DNA from 3 places in the Rhodomicrobium sp. genome. Region 3 is predicted to be linked to each of the others. Evidence: riboswitches for the same ligand, from Rfam matches in the RefSeq annotation. Region 3 holds a riboswitch; each other region holds the start of a gene.

Region 1 (5,754 bases), on a different contig from region 3:
ACCACTCTAGCACCCCTCCGCAGGCGCGGCCCGCTCGCTTGCCTTGACGTCTCGCGCGCCGATGCATGCGGAACGTCGAGCGCGCCAGCCTTCAACGTCGATGGATAACAAATGCGCCGTCGCGGGGCAACATGCGATGGCGGCGAGACCGAGCTTCTTCGCATCTCATCGGTGCGAAGAGGCTCGGCCGCTCGTTCAGCTTCGCCGCTGCGGAACGCGTCCCGCCCCGCGTCGGCTGCGGCCGACCCTATTTCAGCGACGCATAGGTGTTGGCGTCGACGTTGAAGGTGACGCCGCCATAGACCGACAGGCCGGGCGTGTTGTAGCCGCGCACCGTTTCGTACTTCTCGTCGAGCAGATTTTCGCCCCGGACGTAAGCGGTGAAACCGGGGCGAATGTCGTAGCTGAACTTCGCGTTCAAAAGCACATAGTCTTCCAGTTGGTAATTGCTCGAGTCGATCGTATCGAGAGCGAAACGCGTGGTGACGTTCGCCTTCACCGTGTCGAACAGCAGCGCGTCGGCGCCGAGCGTGATGCTGCTGCGCGGGATGCGGACGAGACGCGAGCCATCCTCCGCCCTTGCATCGACATAGGTGTAGCCCGCCGACAGCGTGAGCCACGGGCTCACAACTGCAGCGCCGGAAAACTCCACGCCCTCGCGATGTGTCGTGCCGGGGATCTGCTGGTAGACCCACTTCCAGTTGGCGTCATAACCACCGCCAATTTCGTTCGTGGTGTCGACCTGGAAATACGTACCGCTTAAACGAAAGCGCTTGTTGTCGAACCACTGATCGAAACCTACGTCCCAGCTTTCGCTTTCCTCGGGCTTAAGCTCGGTGTTCCCGGAAACCCACTCGTTGTTTGCGTAGAGTTCATAAAGGCTCGGCGCACGGAAGCCGGTGCCGGTGCTCGCGCGCAGTTTTGTCTGAGTCGGTTCATAGAAGTACGCCGCAGTGAATCGGTAGGTCTGGAAGTCACCGAAGGTGCTGTGTTCATCGTTGCGGCCGCCGCCGGTAATCGTCAGCCCTTTCAGCGGCTCCACCGAAAGCTGAGCAAATACACCCGTCAGGTCAATTCCGTGCTGGGAGTAAGCGCCGGTCTCAGCGGTTTCTTCCATGTAGTCGGCGCCCGCAGTCACGGTCGCCCATTTCGTTATTTTCGCCGTGCCGAGATAGTCGACCTTCCAGCGATCGCCCGTGTAGGAGTCGTTGACGGCTGAACCAGCGGACCACCCCCACTGATCGCGATCAAACTTCATGCCTTGAATCGAAACCGTGTTGACGAAGGCGCCATCGAAAAGTTTAACTTCCGTGCCCACGCGCCCGGCCTGCTGGCTGGTTACACCCCGCGTGCCGGGCCAACCGTCTGTCGCCAAATCCCAATTATCGTAGGTGCTATCGTAGCTGTGCCTCTCCTCCAGAGCGCGCGCGGCGAAAAAGACTTTCACATCGCTGGAAAGCTTGTACTCGCCGGTGCCGCTGAAGGTCAGGTTTCGGTAGCCATCGTCTTCATTTCCAATCGCCAGAGCGGAATAGCCGTCGCTTCTTACGCTCTGCACGGTGAAACGCGCATAACCGCGATCCGTACCGTAGGCCGCACTCGCCGTGCCGCGCTGGGTGTTGTAGGAACCTGTTTCGCCGGAAGCCGTCATCGAAGCGCCGAGAACGGGGCGCGCTGTGTCGATCGTTATGACGCCGCCGACCGCCTGACCGCCGTAAAGCAAGCTCTGCGACCCCTTCAGCACCTCGATGCGCTCGACATCGGTCGCGAGGATAGTTTCAAGCGCCGTCGTGACCTGCGTTCCGGTTGGATCGGCGATGTCCAATCCATCCACCTGGACCTTCACATATTTGGAAGCCGCGCCCCAAATGAAATATGACGTCGTGCTGGCCGGCCCCGTCTGCGCCACGGAAACGCCCGGCACCTGCGCGAGGTAATCCTGCACATAGGTGCGCGACTGCGCCTCGATCTCGTCGCGCGTGATGACCGTCACCGCGGAGCCGACCTTGGTGATGTCGGTTGCGACGCGGTTCGCGGAATAGATCACGTCTTTCGACGGCTCGCCGGGAATGGCATCCGGCGCGGGTTCGGCGGCACCGTGCGCAACGGCCGGCGCCTCCTTCTTTTTCTTCGGAGCGGAGGCTTTCTTCTTCTGCTTTTCGGCCCCGTCTTTTTTCACGACGACGGGCGGCAGGGTATCGGAACGGGCGGCGGTTTGCGCCTGCGCATTCGCGGCAAATGCGACAAGGCTGACGAAAGCGACACAGGAGCGGGCGCGCGGGTATAGAGCCGGCATATTGGGCCTCGTGGAACGTGACACGTCACCACGAACCAAAGTCAGGAACGCCGCGTTGAGCGGATTCCAAGCCCCCATCAGGACACCCCGCCCGACGTGTTCGCGCGTGACCACGGCTGATGGCAGGTCTCCTGGCTCACGGGTCAAAACTCCACGCCGCCTTCCCGGTTTCCCAGTGGCCTTTGGCGCATCGCTCGCCGCTTACAGTTGCGGGGGCAGCCGCGGATTACGGACGTCGTCCCTCACCGCGTTCCCTATTATCCTCATCGGAGGACCATCGGCTTAAGGCATAGCTTGCATGAAGCTTGCGCCGCAATCACGCAAATGCCGCAATTCGGCATGTTCCGCGCAAGCTGTGGCGCGTCGGCCACAAGCTCTTCAAGCAGCAACAGTTGGGGCGACTAGCCGTAGTGCCAGCGGCGCCCGCTGCCGCTTGCGCGATCCGCATGAAACGCATGATTAACGCTGCCCTGCTATTTTTACGAAAATCGTCTCGTTGCGTGGAGGGAGGCGCTGGGCATGGCAGGCGCTGAGACCGAGAGTACCGTTGCGTCAAAGGGAGTGGGAGGCATGACGTGTGCTGATATCACGCGTTTTGTAATTATCATCAGCCTCGGCGTGCTGGCTTTCATCACATTTCTGGTCGCGGGCACGCTTATCGGGCTGATGTGGCTCGACAGCTGGTCCTGCGGGCAATGCAAACAATATCCGGCGGGAATTTACATTCTCGGGGTTCTCGGGCTTCTGATCCTCGGCTCGATGGGGCAGGAGGCGGGCGAAGCGCCGGAGACATGGCGCAACTGGGTCGCCGCTCATATCCAGACGCTGATCATCCTCGCGCTGATCCTTGTCACCTTCGTGCTCGTCGTGAACTGGTGGTGGTGGTTCGGCTAGACGCGGCTTTGTGCGGCGCCGCTGCGCCTCGCTCGTGGGCCGAAAACTCGGAAGCAAAAGACGCGTTTCGGAAGTGCTCAGGACGATTGACGGCGCTGGCGCAAATTGCGCGCCTGTTAACGAACGCCGGAAGAGCGGGTAGAAAAGAAATTGTTTGACCGTTCGAAAGTAGGCCGACGAATGGCGACATCGGCACGGTAAAGATTCTGCACGAGCGCATGCATCGGATGGATCGCTTCCTCAACAATTCCGATCCGTGAATGCTGCGGCTGATGAAGCCCGCTTCCACCCGCCATCGGAGAGGCAGCTTGAACGGTCTGAGGCCCGCGCTTACCAAAGCACGGGACGCGGTGTAAGCGTCAAAAAGGAAGGTATTAACGATCCCCGGCAAACGCCGGGGATGACCTTCGCATGGGACTATGGTTAAAAAAATAGTTAATTTTATATTTCATTCGTGGGGACCTATGAAAAAACTCGCCCTGTTCCTTTTGGCGGCCATAGCGGCATGGTCGCTGTCGCGCGTCGACACCGACACGCTGCCGCCGTCGCTCCACAGGCTGCTCTTTCCGATCGAGATCGAAGCGGATCGCGTCGGCCCGCAAAACCCGGCGAAAAATTTCCCGCTTCAGACCCAGCGCGGAAAATCGGATTACCTTCTCTATAACGGCACCTACCCAAACGCTCCTATTCTATACCTCCGAATTCCTTATGAGTTCGTCGGGAAAGCCTCGAGACCCGTGCACAAATACGGGACGTTTTTCACGGTCTGGTATCCGGAGATGACAGGCTCGCTCAATCCCGCCAATCGCGAACGGAGAGAATGCTCCGGCTACTGCAATGGAGGGATCCTCCTGCTGATCAGAAATGAAGGCTTATACCTGTTGGGCGCAGCCCATGTAGGCTGGCTTGGACTGCAAGGCGACATGCAGCGCCTCGCGAAGGACCCCGACTTCACCTACACCAAGCTCGAAGGGCACGTCCCCTTCGAGGAGGTCTACGAAGAGCGCTTACCCAACGGCAAGCGGGAACTCTATTACATCCGCAAATCGCCGGAGGGCGCATATCTGCACTTCGCCCATTGCTGGCCCGATGACCCCTCCCCAAGCTGCACAGCTTACATGAACTCGCCGACACATCGGGCAATCGATATCGAGTACTCCTTCAGCATGGACCATTTCGAGGATTGGACCGCCGTTCAGGAGGCAGTCGCACGCACGGTCGACAGCTTCGTCGTCGGCCTTTTCGATCCGCAAAGATAAAGGGACATTATGAGCACTTACGGGACAAGAACCGCGAACCGAGCAACTTCGCTCCCTTTCAGCCTTGGCGTGCGTCTGCGGCATTTGGCGAAGGATCAAAGCGACGCGGGGGCGGCCAAAAGCCGTTGATACCCGAAAAACGCTGGCCTACTGTCCGCTACGGCGTTCGAAAAGGATGCCCAACTTCACAATCGAGCCGGAATAAACCGTCCGGCTGCGGTAAGGTGAGACTTATAAAAGGGCCTCGCGCAAGCAGCGCGCCCGAAAAGAAAGAAATTGCATGCGCCCCTCGAAACGGCAGGCCGGCGACCTTCGCCCCGTGAGTTTCCAGCGCGCCTTTTCGCATCACGCGGAAGGATCGTGCCTCATCAAGTTCGGCAACACGCATGTGCTTTGCACGGCGAGCCTCGAAGACCGCGTGCCGCCGTGGCTGAAAGGGCAGGGACGGGGCTGGATCACGGCCGAATACGGCATGCTGCCGCGCGCAACCTCCGACCGCACGCGCCGCGAGGCGACGACCGGCCATCAGTCCGGCCGCAGCCAGGAAATCCAGCGTCTGATCGGGCGGTCGCTCCGCGCCGTGGTCGATCTTCAGGCGCTCGGCGAACGCCAGATCATGGTCGACTGCGACGTCTTGCAGGCGGACGGCGGCACGCGCACCGCGTCGATCACCGGCGCCTGGGTCGCGCTGCATGATTGCTTCCAGTGGATGCGCGCACGCGACATGCTGCGCGGCGAGCCCATGAAAGACAACGTCGCGGCGGTCTCCTGCGGCATCTACAAGGGGGAAGCGGTTCTCGATCTCGATTATCCCGAGGATTCGGATGCGGAGGCGGACGCGAATTTCGTCTTCACCGGCAAGGGGCAGATCGTCGAAATTCAGGCGACGGCGGAGAAGGGCGCGTTCTCCGAGGAACGCATGGCCGAGCTGACCGCGCTCGCGAAGAAGGGGATCGCCGAACTCGTGAACCTGCAGAAGCTTACGGTGCTCTGACGTTGCGATGCCCGCTGTCTGACCGGCGGCGGGCATGCAGGTGCCGCACTTTTTCAGTGCGGTCTGCCGCTGTCTTCGCCGATGGTGAAGATGCGAAGCATGTTCGTGCTGCCGGGCCGCTTGAACGGCACGCCCGCGCAGACGATGACGCGGTCGCCGTCGTCGGCATAGCCGGATCCGCGCGCAACTTCCTCGGCACCGCGCACCATCTCGCCCGTGTTTGCGGGGTCTGACGTCTGCACGCAGTGCAGCCCCCAGACGAGGTTGAGCCTCCGCGCGGTTTCGATCACGGGCGTTAGCACAACGATCGG
Region 2 (5,754 bases), on a different contig from region 3:
CGGCAGTGCGGCGATGCGCTGCGGCGGCGTCATGTGCCCGATGGTCACCGCGCCGAGGCGGCGCTTCGCGGTCGCGGCCTCGCCCGGGTCGTTGACGATGAAGGGATAAGCCACCGGCAGGGCTCCGGTCAGCGCCTCCGGCCAGCATGCGCCCGACAAGGCGACCGACTTTCCCGGCAACCATTCGAGCGTGCCATGCGCGCCGATATGCACGAGCGCATCGATCTTCGCGGCATGGCGCAGCCAGAGATAGAATGCAACGAAGGCGTGGCGCGGCGGACGGCGCGGGTCGTGATACTCGGCGACGCGGTCGCGCGCACTGCCGCGCTCGGGCTGGGCCGCAACGATGACATTGCCGAAGCGTGCCGCGCGGAAGCGGAACGCCCCATCGCGGCAGGCGGGGTCTGCATCCGGCTCGCCCCATGCGGCGAACAAGGCCGCGCGCAGCGCCGGATCGAGCGTTTCGAGAGCGGCGCGATAGTCGGCGAACGGCCACGCCATCCGCTCTTCGAGAAGCGCTTCGATCAACGCGCCATTGTCGGCCGGCAATTGTTCTAAGCTGTAGCCCTCGGCGCAGAGCAGACGCAGAATTTCGACCGCACTTTCCGGGGCGTCGAGACCCACCGCATGGGCGATCTGATCGTCGCGGCCGGGATAGGAGGAGAGCACGAGCGCGAGCTTGCGCTCGGCGGGCGCGGTACGCCGCAGCCTTGCAAGCGCGCGCGCCTTTTCCGCGACCGCTTCGACGCGTTCGGCATCAGGCGCATGAACGACGCGGGCAAAGCCAAGCTCCGGGTCCGACGCCTCCGGCTCCTTGAAGGAGATCGCGCCCGCGAAGATGCGCCCGTCGATTTCCGGCAGCACGACGTGGATCGCGAGGTCGGCGGGCGACAGGCCGCGATCCGACTCCGCCCAAGCCTCGCGCGAAGACCCCGCCAGCGCGATCTGCAACACGGGTGCATCCGAAGCGTCGAACGCTCCGTTTTCCGCATCGCGCGCTGAAAACGCCGTCGCATTCACGATCACGTCCGGCACGATCCGGCGGAGCGCGTCGGCGAGCCAGGCGCGCGTCCTCTCGTCTTTGAGGCTCGCGACGAAGACGGCGGCTGGATCGAAGCCGCGCGTAGAAAGAGCATCGAGCAGCGCTTCAATGGGCGCGGTGTCGGCGGCGGCGAGTGCCGCGCGGTAAAAGACGATGAGCGCGCGCGGCGCATCGCCTTCGCGTGGCGGCGCGAGGGGGCAGATCGCGGGATCGCCCGCAAGGAAGCCGTGGCGCGGAAGCGGGTGCGCATCATCCGTCGTTTCCGTATCGAACCCGGCCGCGCGCGCAAGTTCAGCGAGGGCGGCCTGCGCTGCCTGCGCGCCGCCCTGATCGCACAGCGCCTGCAAACGCCGCAGCATGGCGACCGGCACCGTCGATGCCTCGTCGAGACGCGGATCGACGCGCCCGTCGCCCGAAACGAACGCCAGCGCGGTGCCCTTCGCTTCCGCCAGCGCGCGAAGCTGCTCGACACCGTAACGCCAATAGTCGATGCCGCCGAGCAAGCGGACAAGAACGGCCCGCGCGCCCGTGAGCGTCTTCTCGATGTAAAGATCGACCGAAAGCGGATGCCTCAGCCGCGCGAGGTTGGCGAGGCGCAGCGTCGGGAGATCCGCGCCCGCACGCCAGCCCGCCGCGAAGGCTGCGAGGTCGCTGTCCGCGAAGGAAAGCACCGCCAGGTCGGCGGGCGTCTGGCCGAGGTCTTCCGCCACCGCCGCCTCTTCGAGGCCGTGCCGTTCACGGAAAAGAATGTGCATGCGTCAGGCCCCGAGCGCCGCCGCAACCGCCTGCCCGTCGAAGCCCTTTTCGCCGATGACGACGAGCCGCGAGACGCGCTCCTCACTCGCGCGCCATGGCCGGTCGAACTGCGCGCGAACGCGGGTTCCGACGCCTTGCACGAGAAGCCGCATCGGCTTGCCCGCGATGGCGATATAGCCTTTTACGCGAAGGATGTTGTACGCACGGGCCGCTGCCTCGACCTTCGCCACGATGTCGGCCTGCGATGTCTGCTCCGGCAGCGTGACCGCGACCGTTTCGAAATCGTCATGGTCGTGCGGCTCGCCATGATCGTGATGCGTCGGGCGCGCGTCGAGGTCGTCTTCCGCAGCCGCGCCAAGCCCCAGCACGACGCGCGGATCGACGCGCCCCTCGGTTGCCCCGATCACGGGGATGGGGCGCGGCGATTCCGCCAGCACCGCTTCGCGCGCCACGGCAAGCCGCGCCTCGTCGACGAGATCGGCCTTGTTCAGGATCACGAGATCGGCGCAGGCCACCTGATCCTCGAACACTTCGCCGAGCGGCGTGTCGTGGTCGATGCTGGTGTCGCCCGCGCGCTGTCTCGCCACAAGCTCAGGGTCCGGCGCGAAACGGCCATCCGCCACGGCCTCGGCGTCCGCGACCGCGATCACGCCGTCGACGGTGATGCGCGTCTTCAGGTCGGGCCAGTCGAACGCCTTCAGCAGCGGCTTCGGCAGCGCGAGGCCGGATGTTTCTATGAGAATGTGTTCGGGCGGCTCCTTGCGGTTCAGGAGCGCCGTCATCGTCGGCACGAATTCGTCCGCGACGGTGCAGCAAAGGCAGCCGTTCGTCAGTTCGACGATAGCGTCTTCGGGGCATGCGGGATCGGCGCAGCCCTTCAGGATCTCGCCATCGATGCCGACATCGCCGAATTCATTGACGAGGACCGCGAGGCGGCGGCCGTTCGCGGTTTCGATCAGATGACGGACAAGGCTCGTCTTGCCCGCGCCCAGGAAGCCGGTGATGATGGTGACGGGGACTTTCGCGAGAGACATCAGAGGCTCCTTTCAGGAAGCGGCGGCACGCGCGCGATGAGCGCGCGGCGGAAGCAGGCGGGGCGCTCGTTCCACGGCACGAGGCCGTCTTCGGTTTCGGCGTTTGCTGCACAGCCGCGATAAATGCTCGGCGCGTCCTCGATCGTCAGTTCGCCGAACATGTAGGTCCAGCGATCCGGCCCGGCGATGGCGACGGTGAGGCCGCGATTGCAGTTCGACAGGCATTGCGCCGGTTCTATATGGAAGCGCGTGTCAGCGCTGGCTTCGCGCTCGGCGGCGAGCGCTTCGTAGAGCGCGCGGCCTGCGGGAGGCGCGGCCTTGTCGGCGGGGTCGCGTCCACAAAGCACGCACACGAAGACGGTGGCGCGGGGCGCTGGCGGGGCTTTACAGGTCGAGGGCGGCTCCATGCTTCATTCCGGGGAGCGGACGGCGAGCCGTCCGGCGCGTGCGGCGGGCGGACCTGCACTCCTCCCGTCGGACCTTGCGCTCCGGGACACCCCGCCCGGAACGGCGCTTCAAGGGAACGCGGCAACGCGATCCGGCAGGCGACGGCAGGTCTCCTGGCTCGCGGGTCACGGCCCGTGCCGCCTTCCCGGAACAGGTTCCAGTGGCAATTGGCGCAGGCTCGCCGCTCACAGTTGCGGGGGCAGCTCCGGCTTCGCACGATGTGGTGCGCCCGGTATTCCCTTTTCGTCCCCGAAGGGACCGTCGGCTGTCTCGATTTGTGATACGCCCGTGACGCGAAGTCAATCGGCGGGCGCTTTATCCGGCGCCGGGGCGGTGTAGAGATTTCGCGCTGAAGAAGGATCGACACCGGGCATGACACGTATTCGCGACGACGAGAGACGGCTGGGCGACAGGACGGCCCGCGCACTGATGTTTCAGGGAACCGGCTCGGATGTCGGCAAGTCGCTGATCGTGGCGGGGTTGTGCCGTCTGTTCGCGGATCGGGGGCTTTCCGTGCGTCCGTTCAAGCCACAGAACATGTCGACCAATGCGGGCGTCACGGCCGATGGCGGCGAGATCGGCCGCGCGCAGATGCTTCAGGCCCGCGCCGCGCGCGTGCCGCCCAGCGTTCACATGAATCCAGTGCTCCTGAAGCCGCAGAGCGAGACCGGCGCGCAGATCGTCGTGCAAGGGCATGTGTGGGGCAAGGCCGAGGCACGCGATTATCAGTCGCGGAAGGCAGCGCTGATGCCCGCCGTGCTTGAAAGCTTCGCGCGGCTGAAAGGCGAATGCGACCTCGTGCTGGTGGAGGGCGCTGGCTCGCCATCCGAGGTGAACCTTCGCGCGAACGACATCGCGAATATGGGTTTCGCGCGGGCGGCGGACGTGCCCGTGGTGCTCGTCGGCGACATCGACCGGGGCGGGGTGATCGCGAGCCTCGTCGGCACGAGCGCGGTGCTCGACGCCGAAGATGCCGCCATGATCCGTGGCTTCATCGTCAACAAGATGCGCGGCGATGCGGGGCTCTTCGCGGAGGGCATGCGGTTCATCGCGGAACGAACCGGCTGGGCGTCGCTCGGCCTCGTCCCGTGGTTTGCGGACGCGCATGCCCTGCCGCCTGAAGACGGCTTCAGCCGCGACTGGGTGCGCGAAGGCGCGAAGACCGGCCAGCGCGTGAGGGTCGCGGTGCCGGTGCTTCCGCACATCGCAAATTTTGACGATCTCGATCCGCTGCGGCTTGAGCCGGACGTCGATCTCGTGACGCTGGCCCATGGCGAACCGCTTCCCGCCGACGCGGATCTTGTCATCCTGCCGGGCTCGAAGGCCACCATTGCGGATCTCTCCGCGCTGCGTGCGCTCGGCTGGGAAGCGGACATCCTCGCCCATGTCCGGCGCGGCGGGCGCGTGCTCGGCCTTTGCGGCGGCTATCAAATGCTTGGGCGCTGGGTGGCCGATCCGGCGGGCATCGAGGGACGGCCGGGCGGGGTGCCGGGGCTCGGCCTGCTCGATGTCGAGACGGAGCTTTCGGGCGACAAGCGGCTTGCGGCGGTAACGGGCCGGACAGCGGCCGACGGCGTGCCGTTCTCGGGTTACGAGATCCACATCGGCCGCACCTTCGGATCGGACACCGCGCGCCCGCTTGTTCTTGTCCACGAGGACGGATCGTGCAGGCCCGATGGAGCGGTGTCGGCGGACGGGTGCGTGATGGGCACCTATGTCCACGGCCTGTTCGCGGACGACCGTCAGCGCGCCGCGTGGCTGGCGCGGCTCGGTGGCAAGCCTGCGGCGCTTTCCTACGAAACCGCCATAGACGACACGCTCGACCGCCTTGCCGCACACCTTGCCCGCCACATAGACATCGAGGCAATGCTGGGCCTCACCCGCTGAGGCATGGTCGCCGAACGATGCCTTTACGCCTCCAACGCGGAGGTCGCCGCCTCAGCGGGCGCCATCGGACGGCTCAGGCGCGGTTCGCGCAACGCACCGCAATGGGCCTGTGCCAATGCGCCTTTATCTGACGCAGAAAAGCAGACCGGCACAGGAAACATACCGCGTCATGCCACACGCGATTTGCGGCATGACGCTTGAAGGGATAGCTCAAAGGCCCGGTTTCAAGTCTTCTTTCCGCCGCCGATCAACACGCGGCGGTTGTTCGCGTCTGTCAGGAATGTTGCGGCTCGATCTCGGCAAGAGCCGCTTCGATCAGTTCGCGCGCGCGGTCGAGATCGGCATGACCGGCGATCAGGCTGAGTTCCTTCAGCATGTCGGCGAGATATTCACGGCTATCTTGTTGAGAAAGAAATGCGAAATCCGCGCTCTCGGCGGGCTGCGCTTGAGAATTGGGAGTGCTTTCTGACAGGACCGGTGATAAGACGCTCGTCATTGGGGGCTCCGTCGTTCCTGCCTGCGACTTGTCTCGCAGGGCTCTTCGCTCACATTAATATTCGGTTGCAGGGAATATCAAATGCATCCTGT
Region 3 (5,754 bases):
AGGATCGGCGGGCGCACGCAGCGCGAACCGTAAGACTGCACCCAGCCGTTCTTCGTGAACGCGAAGCCGGAGAGCTTCTCGCCGAAATACTGCACCATGTCGTTGCGCTCGAACTCGCCATGCACGAGCACGTCGAGGCCCGCCACTTCCTGCCAGCGGATCGTGCGCGCGGTTTCCTCGCGAAGGAACGAGTCGTATTCCGCGTCAGTCAGAGCGCCCTTGGCGTGGGCGGCTCGCGCCTTGCGGACTTCGGCCGTCTGCGGGAAGGAGCCGATGGTTGTCGTCGGGAACGGAGGCAGGCCGAAGCGGCGGCGTTGAACGGCGGCACGCTCGGCATAGGGCGCGCGACGGAGCGCCATCTGCGGCGTCACGGCTGCGAGCCGCTGCCTTACGGCTGCGTCATGCACCTTGGGCGATGCGCGCCGCGCGGCAAGCGCTGCGGACGCGGCTTCGAGCGCGGGCGCGACTGTTGCACGGCCTTCCGAGAGCGCGCGGCCGAGCGCGGAAAGCTCGCCCATCTTCTGCACGCCGAAGGCAAGCCAGCTTTTCACGTCGGCGTCGAGATCGCGTTCAAGCTCCAGATCGACCGGCGTATGCAGGAGCGAGCAGGACGGCGCAAGCTGTATGTGATCGGTGCCGCGCTTTGCAACCACGGGTTCCAGCCGGTCGAGGATCGCGGCCAGGTCCGCGCGCCAGACGTTGCGGCCGTCGATCACGCCGAGCGACAGCACGAGGCCGGGCGGCGCTTTCGCCAGCACATCGTCGAGTTGCCGCGGAGCGCGTGACAGATCGAGATGCAGCCCCGCCACGGGGAGCGAAAGCGCGGTATCGAGATTGTCGCCGAGCGCGCCGAAATAGGTGGCCAGCATGATCTTGAGGCTCGGCAGCGCATCGGCAAAGCGGCGGTAGGTCTTCTTCAGCGCGTCGCGCTCGGCGGCGTCGAGATCGAGCACGAGGCACGGCTCATCGATCTGCACCCATTCCGCGCCGTTGGCGGCGAGGCGGCGGAGCACGTCGAGATAGACGGGGAGCAGGGCGTCGAGCAGCGTGAGCGGGTCGAGCGCGGGATCCTTGCTTTTGCCGAGCTTGAGAAACGTCACCGGCCCAAGCAGAACGGGCCGCGTTTCATAGCCGAGATGCTGCGCCTCGCGATATTCGTCAACGGCCTTCAGCGAGGCCAGCGTGAAGCGTTGCCCCGCTGTGAACTCCGGCACCATGTAGTGGTAATTCGTGTCGAACCACTTCGTCATCTCCTGCGCGGGCGCGCCGTGGTTCGTGTGCGGGCAACCGCAGGCGCCTTCGCCGTCCGCTCCCTGCGATCCCCGCGCCATGGCGAAATAGGTGCCGAGGGTGACGCCGCCGGTTTTCCATCCGTAGATTTCAGGAATGGCCCCGACCATCACGCTCGTGTCGAGCACCTGATCGTAGAAGGAGAAGTCGTTCGACGGAATGACCGTCACGCCCGCCGCCTTCTGTCGCGCCCAATTGTCGGCGCGAAGCCGGGCCGCTGTCTCGCGAAGTTCCTTCTCCCCGATCCTGTGCGCCCAGTAGGCTTCGAGCGCAGTTTTAAGCTCACGGCGCGGACCGATGCGCGGCGTGCCAAGCGTTGCGATTTTTATGCTGGAAGACACGTTCTAACCCCATTGCGTTGGGGCAAGGCTGTGATGGGACGCGCGCGAACGCCGCCAGTCGGCGGGCCGCAACCGCTCCACCGGGACACCCCGCCCGAGGACTTCGATTTCGTCGCGGCAGGTCTCCTGGCTTGCGGGTCGTCGCTTCGGCCCGTCTTCCCGAAGCGATTGCCTCAGTGACATCGGTGGGCCGAAACTCGCCGCTTACAGTTGCGGGGGCAGCGCCGGACTTGCACCGGCTTCCCTCTTGGCCACGAGCTATGCGCTCGCAGACCGCGACGGAAAATGAGTGTGATCGAGATCGGCACTGTCGTCAATATCGATATAACGACATCTTTATATGCCGATGTCGATCTATGCTTGCGGCAGCACGGTCCGCACGATGGAGGCGTCGAGCGCCTCGTAGCGGGCGAGGCCGATGGTGTCGTAAAGCTCGGCGCGAGTCTGCATCTCGGGGAGCATCGCCTCCGTGCTGCCGTCGCGCGCGAGCGTGGCGTAAAGCTTCGCCTGCGCCTTGTTCGCCACCCGAAGCGACGAGACGGGCCAGATGACCATCGCGTAACCCCACGCCTCGAACTGTGCTGCCGTGAAATGCGGCGTGCGGCCGAACTCGGTCATGTTCGCGAGCAGCGGCACGCCGGGCAGACGCCGCGCGAATTCCTGGAACATGGCCGCGCTCGTCAGCGCCTCGGGGAAGATCGCGTCCGCGCCCGCCTCGACGTAAAGCCGGGCACGCGCCACCGCCGCGTCGATCCCCTCGCTCGCGGCGGCATCGGTGCGCGCCACGATGACGAGATGGCGGCGCGCCTTTGCTGCGGCGGCCACCTTCGCGGCCATGTCGCGGGCGTCCGCCAGCTTCTTGTCGTTGAGGTGCCCGCATTTCTTCGGGAGGAGCTGATCCTCGATATGCACAGCGCCCGCGCCCGCATCCTCGAAGGTGCGAACCATATGCATGACGTTCAGCGCCTCGCCATAGCCCGTGTCGCCATCGACGAGCAGCGGCAGGCCGCTCGCCCGCGCGATCTGGCGGATGAAGAACGCGACCTCATCCACCGTGATGATGCCGAGATCGGGCAGCCCCATGGACGCGGTCATCGCCGCGCCTGAGAGATACAGCGCGTCGAAGCCAGCCGCCTTTGCCTGAAGCGCCGCCATGCCGTTATGCGCGCCGGGGAGTTTCAGGATGCCCCGACGCTCCAGCAGCTCGCGGAAGCGGAAGCCCGCCGTCTGGTCGGGCAGGTCGAAACCGTTGAGATAAGGCATGTCCGCTCCCTACGCCGCACGCGCGGAAGACGGTGCAGGCGTGCGCCCGCGATCTTCCAGCGGCACGAACGCCACGTTTTCCGGGCCGACATAATTCGCGGATGGACGAATGATCTTGTTATCCTGCCGCTGCTCGATGATATGCGCCGCCCAGCCGCTCGTGCGTGCGATGACAAAAAGCGGCGTGAACATCGCGGTCGGAACGCCCATCTGGTGATAGGACACGGCGCTGAACCAGTCGAGGTTCGGGAACATCTTCTTCGTCTCCGCCATCACGCTTTCGATGCGCGCGGCGATCTCGAACATTTTCGTTGCGCCGACCTCGTGCGACAGGCGGCGGGCGACTTCCTTGATGACCTTGTTGCGCGGGTCGGCGACCGTATAGACGGGATGGCCGAAGCCGATCACGACCTCTTTAGCCTCGACGCGGCGGCGGATATCGGCTTCCGCCTCTTCGGCTGAATTGTAACGCTTCTGGATCTCGAAGGCCGCCTCGTTCGCCCCGCCATGCTTCGGCCCGCGCAGCGCGCCGATCGCGCCCGTCACCGCGGAATACAGATCCGATCCCGTGCTCGCGATGGAGCGTGCGGTGAAGGTGGACGCGTTGAACTCATGCTCGGCGTAGAGAATCAGCGAGGTGTGCATCGCGCGGACGTGGCTTTCGCGCGGGCGTTCGCCATGCAGCAGGTGCAGGAAGTGCCCGCCGATGGAATCGTCGTCGGTGTGCACCTCGATGCGGCGGCCATTATGCGCGAAGTGATGCCAGTAGAGCAGCATGGAACCCAGCGAAGCCAGGAGCCGGTCGGCCACATCGCGCGCAGCTGGATGGTTGTGGTCGACCGGCTCCGGCAGCACGCAGCCGAGCGCGGACACGCCCGATCTGAGTACGTCCATGGGATGCGAGGCGGCCGGCAGCGCTTCGAGCGCGACGCGGACCGCCGAAGGAAGGCCGCGCAGCGCCTTCAGCTTCGTCTTGTAAGCGTGAAGCTCCGTCGGCGTCGGCAGCGCCCCGTGAATGAGGAGATGCGCGATCTCCTCGAATTCGCAGGTCTCGGCCACGTCGAGAATGTCGTAGCCGCGGTAATGGAGGTCGTTACCGGTGCGGCCCACGGTGCAAAGCGCCGTGTTGCCCGCGATGATGCCGGAAAGCGCGACCGACTTCTTCGGCTTCGGCCCGGCGGCCTTCGTTGCGTCCTGTAGCATGCTGTCCTCCCTAAGCGCCGACAACGGCTGAACGGCCCGTCTCGCGCGATGTGCCGTTCCATTCGAAAAGGCCGGTCGCCCGCTCCGCGCCAAGCGCGACGGGATCGACGGTGAAATTCAGTCCCAGAAGCTCTTCGCCGCGCAGCCGTTCGAGCCGGTCCACGGTTTCGAGAAAGCGCTGTTGCTCGGCGGGTGAGACGATGCCTTCCGAAAGCGTGAGAAACTTCTCGATGTATTGCGGGCGGGCGAAGGGGCGCGCGCCGAGCGGGTTGGCGTCGGCGATGGCAAGCTCGTCCTCGATCACGCGACCGTCACGCAGGGTGACGACGACGCGGCCGCCGAACGCCTTTTCCTTCGGGTCGCGGCTATGATAGCGGCGCGTCCACTCCGCATCTTCGACGGTCGAAATCTTGTGCCACAAGGCAACGGTTTCGGGCCGCTTCGCGCGCTCCGGCGCATAGGAATGCACGTGGTGCCAGCCGCCGTCTTCCAGCGCGACCGCGAAGATGTACATGATGGAATGGTCGAGCGTTTCGCGGCTCGCATTCGGGTCCATCTTCTGCGGGTCGTTCGCACCCGTGCCGATCACGTAATGGGTGTGATGGCTCGTGTGGATCACGATGTTTTCGATGGTCGCGAGATTGCCGATCTTCTCGCGCATCCGCCGCGCGAGGTCGATGAGCGCCTGGCTCTGATATTCCGCCGAATATTCCTTGGTGTAGGTGTCGAGGATGGCGCGCTTCGGCTCGCCTTTCTCAGGCAACGGCACGGAGTATTCCACCTTGGGGCCGGAAAGCAGCCATGCGATGAAACCGTCCTCGCCTTCCCATGCGGGCGACGGCGCGCCTTCGCCGCGCATGGCTCGATCCACCGCCTCGACCGCCATCTTGCCGGCGAAAGCGGGCGCGTAAGCCTTCCAGCTCGAAATCTCGCCCTTGCGCGACTGGCGCGTCGTCGTCGTCACATGCAGTGCCTGCTGCACAGCCTGCCAGATCGTCTCCACCGGAAGCCCCAGCGCCGCGCCGATGCCTGCCGCAGCCGAGGGTCCGAGATGGGCGATATGGTCGATCTTGTGCTCATGCAGGCAAATGCCTTTTACGAGATTGACCTGAATTTCGTAGCCCGCCGCGAGGCCGCGCACGAGCGCTTCGCCGGAAAGCCCGCAATGCTGGGCGACGGCAAGGATCGGCGGGATATTGTCGCCGGGATGCGAATAGTCGGCGGCGAGGAACGTATCGTGGAAGTCGAGTTCACGCACGGCGACGCCGTTGGCCCACGCGGCCCATTCCGGCGAGAAGCGGCGATGCGAGGCGATGCCGAACACGGCCGCGCCGGGCTTGAAGGGATGCGAGAGCGCCTGATTGCGGGCGTTAGCCACCGGGCGGCGTGCGAGCGAAGCGGCGGCAACGGCGGCGTTGTCGATGATGCGGTTGCCGATCATCTCGACCACGGCAGGGTCGACCGCGACCGGGTCGGCGGCGACTTCGGCGATCTTCCAGGCGAGTTGTTCGGCGCGGGGCAAAGGCTCGGCGGATTTGTATGTGCGAACGGTATGCGACTTCACGGGGCAGGTTCCTCTCTTGGGCAGCGGCGGCTAGGAAATTGTATTTTGAAATCAGGGGCGAAACGCTGTGGGGCGGCCTGCTTCGTCGACGGC

Evidence for each region. Region 3 has a riboswitch for cobalamin ahead of metE (5-methyltetrahydropteroyltriglutamate--homocysteine S-methyltransferase). Riboswitches for the same ligand answer to the same signal wherever they lie in the genome.
Region 1: linked by a shared signal. The riboswitch ahead of QM659_RS07285 (TonB-dependent receptor plug domain-containing protein) and the one ahead of metE (5-methyltetrahydropteroyltriglutamate--homocysteine S-methyltransferase) in region 3 are both predicted to bind cobalamin.
Region 2: linked by a shared signal. The riboswitch ahead of QM659_RS12075 (DUF1636 family protein) and the one ahead of metE (5-methyltetrahydropteroyltriglutamate--homocysteine S-methyltransferase) in region 3 are both predicted to bind cobalamin.

Annotation. Positions count from the first base shown of each region.
Region 1 is NZ_JASGFR010000013.1:55,314-61,067, reverse strand. Features, by position in the region: tRNA gene QM659_RS07290 (tRNA-Ser) at 1-19, opposite strand, end outside; gene QM659_RS07285 (TonB-dependent receptor plug domain-containing protein) at 248-2,296, opposite strand; cobalamin riboswitch at 2,400-2,590, opposite strand; gene QM659_RS07280 (hypothetical protein) at 2,867-3,190, shown strand; gene QM659_RS07275 (hypothetical protein) at 3,610-4,449, shown strand; gene rph (ribonuclease PH) at 4,730-5,443, shown strand; gene pyk (pyruvate kinase) at 5,497-5,754, opposite strand, start outside.
Region 2 is NZ_JASGFR010000028.1:39,709-45,462, reverse strand. Features, by position in the region: gene cobN (cobaltochelatase subunit CobN) at 1-1,797, opposite strand, end outside; gene cobW (cobalamin biosynthesis protein CobW) at 1,801-2,832, opposite strand; gene QM659_RS12075 (DUF1636 family protein) at 2,832-3,239, opposite strand; cobalamin riboswitch at 3,365-3,557, opposite strand; gene QM659_RS12070 (cobyric acid synthase) at 3,652-5,166, shown strand; gene QM659_RS12065 (hypothetical protein) at 5,441-5,662, opposite strand.
Region 3 is NZ_JASGFR010000056.1:207-5,960, forward strand. Features, by position in the region: partial or broken gene metE (5-methyltetrahydropteroyltriglutamate--homocysteine S-methyltransferase) at 1-1,631, opposite strand, end outside; cobalamin riboswitch at 1,730-1,924, opposite strand; gene prpB (methylisocitrate lyase) at 1,986-2,894, opposite strand; gene prpC (2-methylcitrate synthase) at 2,904-4,097, opposite strand; gene QM659_RS15930 (MmgE/PrpD family protein) at 4,108-5,661, opposite strand; gene QM659_RS15935 (acyl-CoA thioesterase) at 5,713-5,754, opposite strand, start outside.